Regions from separate parts of the Mesorhizobium sp. WSM3868 genome, predicted to be linked through region 1. Evidence: predicted binding sites of a transcription regulator. Region 1 holds the regulator's gene; the other holds the start of a gene.

Region 1 (5,276 bases):
GCAAAGCGGGTGACGACCTTGTCGGACATGGAACTCTCGGAAGAAGCACTGAAGCGGGCATGTTTGCGCGGACTTTCGCGCGGTGGGCGTTCATGTAGCATAGGAGGTCTGGGGCGCAAGGGGCAGACCCGATGGCTGGACGTGGCCGGGGTGCGGAGGAGGGCGAGGAGACGACGGCTGGCGTGAGCGAGCGCCTGCTGTTTGCCGCCACCGTGCCTGCCGAGGCTGTACCGGTTTTGGTTCCAGTGCCGCGTCCGGCCGCCGAAATTTTGCCGCCGGACGGCGATGCTTCGCTACAAGCTCGTCCGCCGGCAGCCATCGACTTAATCCGCAGGCGGTTCCGCCGTGCCTCGTTTTCCGCGTTTCGCCGGGGTGTGGCCGAGGCAGCCTCCACCGAGCTCGACCGCGGCATCGGCTTCCTGCTGGTGCCGGTGTTCCTGGCCGCCGGCGTGATACTCTATTATTCCTTGAGCGCCGAGCCGGATCTTTACCGACCGCTGGCGGCGGTGGCGCTGATGGCTCTATGCGCGGCCGTTTCGCGTCCCTGGCTGAAGACACACCTGGTCTTTATGGCGGCTCTGTTTTGCGCGCTGGGCTTCGTCGCCGCGAAGGTCGAGACCTGGTGCGCCGCAACACCGATGCTCGGCTCCGAAATCCAGACGCGGCTGACAGGCCGCGTCGCCGTCGCCGAGGAAATGGCCAATGGCCGCGTCAGGCTGACCATCGATCTCATCTCGACCGCGCATCCAAAGCTGCGCTACGCACCGGATCGCGTCAGGCTCTCGGCACGCAGGATCCCGGCCGGCATGAAGGCTGGATCGCTGGTGACGGGTTACGCACGGCTCCTGCCGCCGACCGGGCCGGTCCGTCCCGAAAGCTATGATTTTTCCTTCGACAGCTATTTTTCCGGCATCGGCGGCAGTGGATTTTTCCTCGGCGACCCGAAACTCATTCCGCCAACCGACCCGATCGCTCAGACGAGCATCGCCTCAGCCATCGAGAACGCGCGCGAAAACATTGCCGATCACATCAGAAGCACCATTGGCGGACCCGAAGGCGAGATTGCCGCTGCACTGATCGTCGGCGTGCGCGCCGGCATTCCCGAGGACATCAACGAGGCGATGCGGCGGACCGGCATCTATCACATCATCTCGATTTCGGGCCTGCACATGGCGCTGGTCGCCGGCACGGTCATGCTTCTGCTGCGCGGCGCCTTTGCGCTGTTCCCGGATTTTTCGTCACGCCGGCCGGTGAAGAAGTATGCCGCGGCAATCGCGCTTATGTCGATCGCCGCCTATCTCGTCATCTCCGGGTTGGTGGTCGCCGCCGAGCGAAGCTTCATCATGCTGGCCGTCATGCTGATCGCCGTGCTTTTCGACCGCGCCGCGCTGACGATGCGCAATTTGGCGATCTCGGCCATCGCCGTCATCCTTGTGTCGCCGCATGAAGTGGTTGGCCCGAGCTTTCAGATGTCGTTCGCGGCAACCGCCGCCCTTGTCGGCGCCTATGCCGGCTGGTCCGACTACCGCGCCGGCAAGGTGAGAGCGCCGCCGGAAAAGCGTTCGTTCCTGCGGTTCATGTCGCACAAACTGGCAGTCGGAGCAGGTGGCGCCGCAATGACGTCGATCATTGCCGGAAGTGCCACGGCGCTGTTTGCCATCTGGCATTTCCAGCGCGTCTCGCCGCTCAGCCTGCTGGCCAATCTCGCGATCATGCCGATCGTCACGATCGTGATGTTTCTGGCCGTCGCCAGCGCGGTCATGATGCCGTTCGGCTTCGACGGGCCCTTCCTCTATTTGATGGGCAAGGGCCTGGCGGCCATGATCGCGATCTCGGCGTGGATTTCGGAGTGGTCGCCGGTCGATGCCGTGGGCCTGATCTCGATCCATTCGGTGCTGCTGGCGACGATCGCGCTCGTCATCGCCACGATGGCGACTACGTGGCTCAGGCTGACCGCAATTCCTTTCGCTGCCGCGGCCGTCATGATCATCCCGCAGGTGCGCACGCCGGACCTGCTGATCTCGGAGGACGCGCATCTGGTGGCGATGCCGATCGGCGGCGGCGAACTCGCCATCAATCGTGCCCGCTCCAACGAGTTCACTACCGATAACTGGAAACGCGCGCTCAAGGCCGAAACGATCGTGCCGCCGGAGACATTCGCCAAGGGCACGCTGGACATAGCCGATCCCGTCGACCTGCCGCCTGGATCGCCCTTTTACTGCACGGGCGATCTCTGCATTGGCCGGCATCCATCGGGCGCGATCGTCGCGCTCGCCGAGAACCGCGAAGCTGCCAGGCCTGCCTGCGACTTCGCAGACCTCATCGTCATCAACGACGCCACGGCCTACAATCCCTGCCGCGATCCACGTATCCTCGTCGTCACCAAGCGGCAGCTTGCGCGCGACGGCAGTGCCGCCGTCTTCTTCGATCCGCAATCGGCGACGGCGCGAGCAACCATTCAATACGCCGTCGAAAAACCGTACCGCCCTTGGCACGAACAGCGGCGCTACTCGCGTGAGGCGAGGGGGTTGGCGCCTTACAAGAAGCCCGAGAAGCCGGAAGCCAAGCCGCAGCCCTTCAGTAGCGGCGGATGAGCCCGACGAGCTTGCCCTGAACCTTGACGCGATCGGGACCGAAGATGCGCGTCTCATAGGCCGGATTGGCAGCCTCGAGCGCGATAGAGGCGCCCTTGCGGCGGAAGCGCTTCAGCGTCGCCTCCTCGTCGTCGACCAGCGCCACGACGATCTCCCCGGGGCTCGCAGTGCTGGCGTTGCGGATGATGACCGTGTCGCCGTCGAAGATGCCGGCCTCGATCATCGAGTCGCCTTTGACCTCGAGCGCGTAGTGCTCGCCGCCGGCGATCATGTCCGGCGGCACTGTGATCGAATGTGTCTGGTGCTGGATGGCGTCGATCGGCACACCGGCGGCAATGCGACCCATCACCGGGATGGAGACGGCCGAAACGGCGTCGTCGTCATTGCTGGGCGTCGGCGTGCGTGCGGGCGCCGCGGGTTTGATCTGGCGACCGAGATTGCCTTGGCCGCCCTGGATGACGCTCGGAGAGAATTTCTTCGCCGCATTGAGGCCGGGCGCGATCGAGTCAGGTAGGCGCAGCACTTCAAGTGCACGCGCTCGGTTCGGCAGCCGGCGAATGAAACCGCGCTCCTCCAGCGCCGTGATCAGGCGGTGGATGCCCGATTTCGAGGCAAGGTCGAGCGCTTCTTTCATCTCGTCGAAAGACGGCGGAATGCCGCTTTCCTTGAGCCGTTCATGGATGAACATCAGCAGTTCATGTTGTTTGCGCGTCAGCATGGCGGCCCCCATGGGTTCTGAAACCAGAATCAGAAAAACAAACCCAGAACAAACACTATCTGTTCCAGTTGTGTTCCGCAACCGTTTAAAGTTTAGTGAATGTGTTGACGTTTTGTTCAGCGTAACATCAGAACGCTGCATTCCTCGCCGGCTTCAGCCGCCGGTGCGAAGGGTTGGCGCACGATCAGGCCATTGGCATCGGCGAGCATCCTCAGCATCGAGGAATCCTGGATGCCGAACGGTGTTGCGATCAGCGCCCCCGCATCTTCGCGGACCACGGCGCGCACATAGTCCTGCCTGAGATCGTTGGCGTGCATTGCGGCGCCTAACCGGGCCGTGCGGATTTCCTGCCGGCAGGACCGGCCGCCCAGCCGCGCCAGAAGCGGCTTCAGGAACAGCTGCGAGCAGACCAGGCTTGCGACCGGATTGCCGGGCAGGCCGATGCAGCGAATGTCGCCGAGCCGGCCAAACATCAACGGCTTCCCGGGACGCATGGCGATCTTCCAGAAGTCGAGCTGCATGCCTTCGCCGGTCAGCACGTCGTGGATCAGGTCGTGGTCGCCGACGGAGGCGCCGCCAAGCGTGACGATGACGTCGGCGCCGGCCTTGACCGCCTTCTTGACCAGGGCCGCGATCGCGTCCTTGCGGTCGGCGGCGATGCCGAGGTCGAGCGCGCGCGCGCCGACCGACTGGGCCGTAGCTGTGAGGCCATAGGCATTCGACGAGATGATCTGGTCGGGGCCGAGCGCGCTGCCCGGCGGCAGCAATTCGTCGCCGGTGGCGATGATGGCGAGCAGCGGCTGCCGCACCACGTTGAGACTCGGATGGTTGGCCGATGCCGCCAGCGAAAGCGCCGCCGGATCGAGCTGGCGGCCTTTTTCGAGGAGCAGGTCGCCCTCGCAGAAGTCGAGCCCGCGGCGACGGACGTTGCGTCCTTCCGCGGTCGGCTCGGTCACTTCGATGCTGCCGCCGCCGAGATCGCGGACATTCTCCTGGATAACGACGGTATTGGCGCCTTCGGGGAGCGGCGCGCCGGTGAAAATGCGCACGGCCTCGCCCTTGCCGACAGAGCCGGTGAAGCCACGCCCGGCGGGCGCCATGCCGATCACGGAGAGCCGGGCCGGCGCCGAGGCCACGTCGGCGGCCCTTACGGCATAGCCGTCCATCGCCGACGCATTGAAGGGCGGCTGGGTGCGCAGAGCCACCACCGGGTCGGCCAGGACCCGGCCGGCCGCGTCGGCCAGCGGCACGCTTTCGCCTGGCAGCGCGGTCGCGCCGTCCAACAGGCGTTGGAGCGCCTCGGCGACCGGAAGCAAAGCCATGCTAAGGACCTGCCTTGTAGTCGCCCGACTTGCCGCCGGTCTTCTCGACCAGCCTGATGCCGGAAATCGCCATGGCGCGGTCCGCTGCCTTGGCCATGTCGTAGATGGTGAGGCAGGCAACCGACGCCGCGGTCAGCGCCTCCATTTCCACCCCGGTCTTGCCGGTAACCCTGGCAAGCGCGGTGACCCTCAGGCCGGGAAGCGCGTGATCGGGCTCGATCTCGACGGCAACCTTGGTCAGAAGGAGGGGATGGCAAAGCGGGATGAGCTCATGCGTCTTCTTGGCCGCCATGATGCCGGCGATGCGCGCCGTGCCAAGCACGTCGCCTTTCTTGGCGTCGCCGGCCAGGATCATCTCCAGCGTTTCCGGCTGCATGGTGACATACCCTTCGGCGATGGCCGTGCGCGTCGTCTCGGCCTTGCCGCCGACATCTACCATGTTGGCTTCGCCCTTGGCGCCGAGATGCGTAAGCGCGGGCATCCTCAAACGGCCTCGGCCGGCGCCTTGCCCGTCAGCAGAAGGGCGGTCGCGGCGGCCACGTCGGCCTGCCGCATCAGGCTTTCGCCAACGAGGAAGGTGCCGATCTTGCTCTTTTCCAGCCGCCGGCAGTCCTGATGGGTGAAGATGCCGCTCTCGCTGAC
Region 2 (5,276 bases), on a different contig from region 1:
GCGCCGGCTTGATCAGCGCCGGCACGAAGACGTGGTAGGCACCGAAGCGGACGCCAAGACGCCGCAGCGCCGCGCGGCCTTCCTGGTCGAGCGACTTCATTTCCTCGGCGATGTCGCGGCGGTTGATGAGGCCGAAATGCTCGACGAGCTGGAAGGCGATACCGCGCGCGATGCCGGTGAGCTGCTCGGCGTTCTTCAAATCGACCAGCGGCTTCAAGAGCGACTCGATCTGGAAATTGACGAAACGCTCGGCACGCGCCGCGACCTTGTCGCGGGCAGGGCCGGTGAGCTGCTCGTCGGCAAGCAGCACAAGGCGCGGCTTCAAGGCCTCGTCGCCGGCAACCAGGGTGCCGATCGGCGCGCCGATCCAGCGCAGGACACCGTCCGAGCCCAATGCCAGATCGCCGTTGGCGCAGGCGGCGAAGCGCTCGGCGCGCGCCTCGAACTCAGCCGCGAGCGCCTTCTGGGCAGCGGTGCGCACCGCCTTGGCGTCCTCGCCGCCGGCGCTCTGGTCGGCGGTGAAGCGGAATCCCTGCAGTTCGCCGACGTGATGGCCTTCGACGAGCACGGTTCCGGTTGGGCTGATTTCAGCTTCAGGCATGGTATTTTCTCTAAGGCGCCGCATGAGGACGGAAGTCCTGCGGTCTACGAAGCGTTTCGTCAACCGCTCATGCAACGCATCCGACAATCTGTCTTCGATTTCGCGCGTCTTTTCCTGCCAGTGTAGCTGATCGGCCAGCCAGCCCGGTCGGTTGGAGACGAAGGTCCAGGTGCGGATCTGGGCGATCCGGTGCGACAGCGTGTCGATATCACCATCCGTGGTGTCGGCCCGCCGCACCTGCTCGGCCATGTAATTCTCATCGACATGGCCATGGCGTGCAAGGTCCATGTAGATCGAGGCGATGAGGTCGGCATGCTGGGCGGGCGCGATCTTGCGGTAGTCCGGCAGCGCGCAGGCCTCCCACAGCAGCGCCACGCGCTCCCTGCCGGTGGCTAACGTCCTGATGTCCGCGTCGCGCGACAAATGTTCCAGCGCCTGAGCGTCGACCGCCGGCAATGCCCGGGTCAGCCCTTCGACCGGCGCGTTGGTCTCGATCGAGCGTTTCAGGGCATCGAGGCTGGCAAAATCGAAATCGGCGGTGCGCCACTGCAGCACCTTCACCGGGTCGAAATCGTGCGCCTCGATCTTCTTAACCAGATCCTCGTCGAACGGATCGACCTGGCCGGTGACGCCGAAGGTGCCGTCGCGCAGGTGTCGGCCAGCACGCCCCGCGATCTGGCCTAGCTCGGCGGCGGTCAGGTTGCGGTATTGGTAGCCGTCGAACTTGCGGTTCTGGGCGAAGGCGACGTGCTCGAGGTCGAGGTTCAGGCCCATGCCGATGGCATCGGTGGCGACGAGATAGTCGACGTCGCCCGACTGGAAGATCTCCACCTGGGCATTGCGGGTGCGGGGACTGAGCGCGCCGAGAACGACGGCAGCACCGCCCTGCTGGCGGCGGATCAATTCGGCGATGGCATAGACCTCGTCGGCGGAGAAGGCGACGATCGCCGTGCGCCGCGGCAGGCGGGTGAGCTTCTTCGAGCCGGCGTAGGCGAGATGCGACAGCCGCGGCCGCGTCACTACCGAGACGCCCTTCAGCAGGCGTTGCAGGATGCCGTGCATGGTGGCGGCGCCCAGAAGCAGCGTCTCCTGGCGGCCGCGCAGATGCAGGATGCGGTCGGTGAAGATGTGGCCGCGTTCGAGGTCGCCGGCGAGCTGCACCTCGTCGATGGCGACGAAGGCGGCATCGGTCTCTCGCGGCATCGCCTCCACGGTGCAGACGGAATATCTCGCGCTCGCCGGCACGATCTTCTCTTCGCCGGTGACCAGCGCCACCTTGCTGGCGCCGACCTTCTCGCAGACGCGTGTATAGACCTCGCGGGCAAGGAGCCTCAGCGGCAGACCGATGATGCCGGTGTCGTGCGCCACCATGCGCTCGATGGCGAGATGGGTCTTGCCGGTGTTGGTGGGGCCGAGCACGGCCGTCACGTCGCGGCCGGAAAGGATCAGCGGCTGGGAGGGTTTCGGCTGGATATTCATCGGCTCGGAAATGAGGCTTTCTGCCGCTTGTTGTCGGGGACGCGGCGGTGCCGCCGCGTGTGACAGGGCACACATAGGGATTTCAGACGCGAAGCGAAAGCGGAATGTTCCCATCAAGGGAAAGCGGAATGTTCCCATCAAGAGATGGCGCGACGACAGGCAAGGTCAAAATCCGCGGTTGATTAACCGTTGGAACGAGTCTGGAACGAATCGGCGACGAATCACTGACTCACTCTGATTCAGGTTTTGTTCACGGCTACATGTGGATTTTTTGGCCATGAGTCTCACCACATGCTGAATCTGTGAATTGGCCCGTTTCGTGCTTGGCTCGCGCTGGTGCCGGAGCGTCGTTAACCTTTGTGGGAGAGCGACCGCGACGGACTTGAGCGCGGCCGCGAACATTATGAAATGGTTGATCTTTCCTAATCGTCGTTAATCTTTTTCGCGCTGTTTCCGGCGTTGCCCGTTAACTTTTCGGCCAAAGCCGGAACGAATCGGCGACGAATCAGCGATCTGCAAAACTTCCTGTTTTGTTCACCCCTAGATATGGTGTTGTCCAAAGCTTGTGCACCGAAAATCCACAGCTTGTGAACCGGGTTTCCCACAGGGCGCGGGGAGGCCGTTAACTTTTGCGTGCCAAATTGAGGCATGCCCACCCGGTGCCGCCGCTGCGCAGACAAAAACAGGCGGCCCGTTTGCGGCGGGCCGTCTGCCATCGGTGTCAGAAGAGTTCAGGCCAGTAAGATCTCAGGCGAAATACTGGCCGCCATTGGCGCTTATCGTCGAGCCGGTGATGAAGCCTGCGTCTTCCGAGGCGAGGAAGACGACGCAGCGCGCAATCTCCTCCGGCTCGCCGAGACGGCCGACCGGGATCTGAGCGATGATCGATTCCCGCACTTTTTCCGGCACGGCCATGACCATGTCGGTGGCGATGTAGCCAGGGCAAACAACGTTGACGGTGATGCCGGCGCGGGAGCCTTCCTGGGCAAGCGCCTTGGTGAAGCCGATATCGCCGGCTTTCGAGGCCGAATAATTGACCTGGCCCATCTGGCCTTTCTGGCCGTTGATCGAGGAGATGGTGATGACGCGGCCGAACTTCCTATCGCGCATGCCGTTCCATAGCGGATGCGTCATGTTGAAGACGCCGGAAAGGTTGGTGTCGATGACCTCCTTCCACTGCTCGCGGGTCATCTTGTGGAACATGGTGTCGCGGGTGATGCCGGCATTGTTGACCAGCACCGAGACCGGACCGAGATCGGCCTCGACTTGGGCGATGCCGGCGGCGCAAGCGTCATAATCGGCGACCGACCATTTGTAGACGGGGATGCCGGTCTCGGCGTTGAATTTCTGGGCCGCCTCGTCATTGCCGGCATAGTTCGCGGCGACCGAATAGCCGGCATTCTTCAGGGCCACCGATATCGCCGCACCGATGCCGCGCGATCCGCCCGTGACGATTGCTACCTTGCTCATGCATTTCCTCCCTTTGGTCGGAAGAGCGAATAGGGAGTGGCGAATAGCGAGTAGAGATCCTATGTCCCGTGGCGCAACGCCATTTCCCCTATTCGCTACTCCCCATTCGCTATTCGCTCAGTTCGCCGTTCGCTCAGTTCAAGGCTTCCACACACATCGCAACGCCCATGCCGCCGCCGATGCAAAGCGTCGCCAGGCCCTTCTTTGCGCCGCGGCGACGCATCTCGTAGACCAGCGTGTTGAACACGCGGGCGCCCGAGGCGCCGATCGGATGGCCGATGGCGATGGCGCCGCCATTGACGTTGACGATCGAGGGATCCCAGCCCATGCCCTTGTTGACGGCGCAGGCCTGCGCGGCGAAGGCCTCGTTGGCCTCGACGAGATCGAGGTCCTTGGCCGACCAGCCGGCCTTCTCCAGCGCCCGCTTCGAGGCCGGGATCGGGCCGGTGCCCATGATCGCCGGATCGACGCCGGCGGTCGCCCAGGAGGCGATGCGGACCAGTGGGGTGATGCCGCGCCTGGCAGCCTCGGCCTCGGTCATCAGCAGCGCGCCGGCGGCGCCGTCATTGATGCCCGAAGCATTGGCGGCGGTGACGGTGCCGTCCTTGTCGAAGGCCGGCTTCAGCTTGGTCATGGCATCCAGCGTAGCGCCGTGGCGGATGTATTCGTCCTGGTCGACGATGGTGTCGCCCTTCTTGCCCTTGATGGTGACGGCGACGATCTCGTCCTTGAACTTACCGGCCTTCTGCGCCGCCTCGGCCTTGTTCTGCGAGGCCAGCGCGAACTCGTCCTGGACTTCGCGGGTGATCTGGAACTGACGAGCGACGTTCTCGGCGGTGTTGCCCATATGGTAGCCGTTGAAGGCATCCCATAGGCCGTCCTTGATCATGGTATCGATCATCTTGTAGTCGCCCATCTTGACGCCGGCGCGCAGGTGCTGGGCGTGCGGCGACAGCGACATCGATTCCTGGCCGCCGGCGACGATCACCTTGGCGTCGCCGGTGGCGATCTGCTGCATGCCGAGCGCAATGGCCCTCAAGCCCGAGCCGCAAACCTGGTTGAGGCCCCAAGCAGTCGTCTCCTTGGGCAGACCGGCATTGATGGAAGCCTGGCGGGCCGGGTTCTGGCCCTGAGCGGCGGTCAGCACCTGACCCAGGATGACTTCGTCCACCTCCGCCGGGTCGACCTTGGCCCGCGCGAGCAATTCCTTGATGACGACCGCGCCGAGCTCGTGCGCGGGCGTGGCGGCGAAACTGCCGTTGAAGGAGCCGACTGCTGTGCGGGCTGCGCTGGCGACGACGATTGAATTGGAAGCGGACATTTTCTTCTCCAGGCTTCGAGGTGTCGTTAGGCTATCCTTGGAGACTTTCTTGCCCGTTCAAGCACCTGAGTCAAACCGGAAATCGGCATGGCCGCCATGCGCGGCAAGCAAGTCGAGCGCTTATCGTGACGGCGTGGCCATCGCGCTGCAGCACAATTTGGCCCGCCCTTTCGGCATTAATTGATGCCGCACTGCACAAACCGCTTGGAATTGTGACGCTTTTGCGCATATCCTCGACAAATGGCGCAATCGTTACCGGCCGCTTACTGTGAACGCGCCGGTATCCTGGGGAGGATACGGATGGCCGCAAAAGACGACCCGATCGTCATCAAGAAATACGCCAACCGCCGGCTCTACAACACCGGCACCAGCACCTATGTCACGCTCGAAGATCTGGCCGAGATG

What was found. Region 1 encodes LexA, which represses DNA repair genes until DNA is damaged. Its sites were predicted from a motif close to TGTTCNNNNTGTGTTCNG; they were not measured.
Region 2: CK221_RS13920 (helicase-related protein) is a predicted target of LexA. The motif match lies at 2,271-2,288, and genes of this name have one in related genera.

The regions. Positions count from the first base shown of each region.
Region 1 covers NZ_NSGB01000005.1:202,251-207,526, reverse strand. The annotation lists gene gltX (glutamate--tRNA ligase) at 1-29, opposite strand, end outside; gene CK221_RS10940 (ComEC/Rec2 family competence protein) at 132-2,594, shown strand; gene lexA (transcriptional repressor LexA) at 2,578-3,312, opposite strand; gene glp (gephyrin-like molybdotransferase Glp) at 3,429-4,634, opposite strand; gene moaC (cyclic pyranopterin monophosphate synthase MoaC) at 4,636-5,115, opposite strand; gene trpC (indole-3-glycerol phosphate synthase TrpC) at 5,118-5,276, opposite strand, start outside.
Region 2 covers NZ_NSGB01000007.1:159,583-164,858, forward strand. The annotation lists gene CK221_RS13920 (helicase-related protein) at 1-2,080, opposite strand, end outside; gene CK221_RS13925 (beta-ketoacyl-ACP reductase) at 2,828-3,550, opposite strand; gene CK221_RS13930 (acetyl-CoA C-acetyltransferase) at 3,684-4,871, opposite strand; gene phaR (polyhydroxyalkanoate synthesis repressor PhaR) at 5,172-5,276, shown strand, end outside.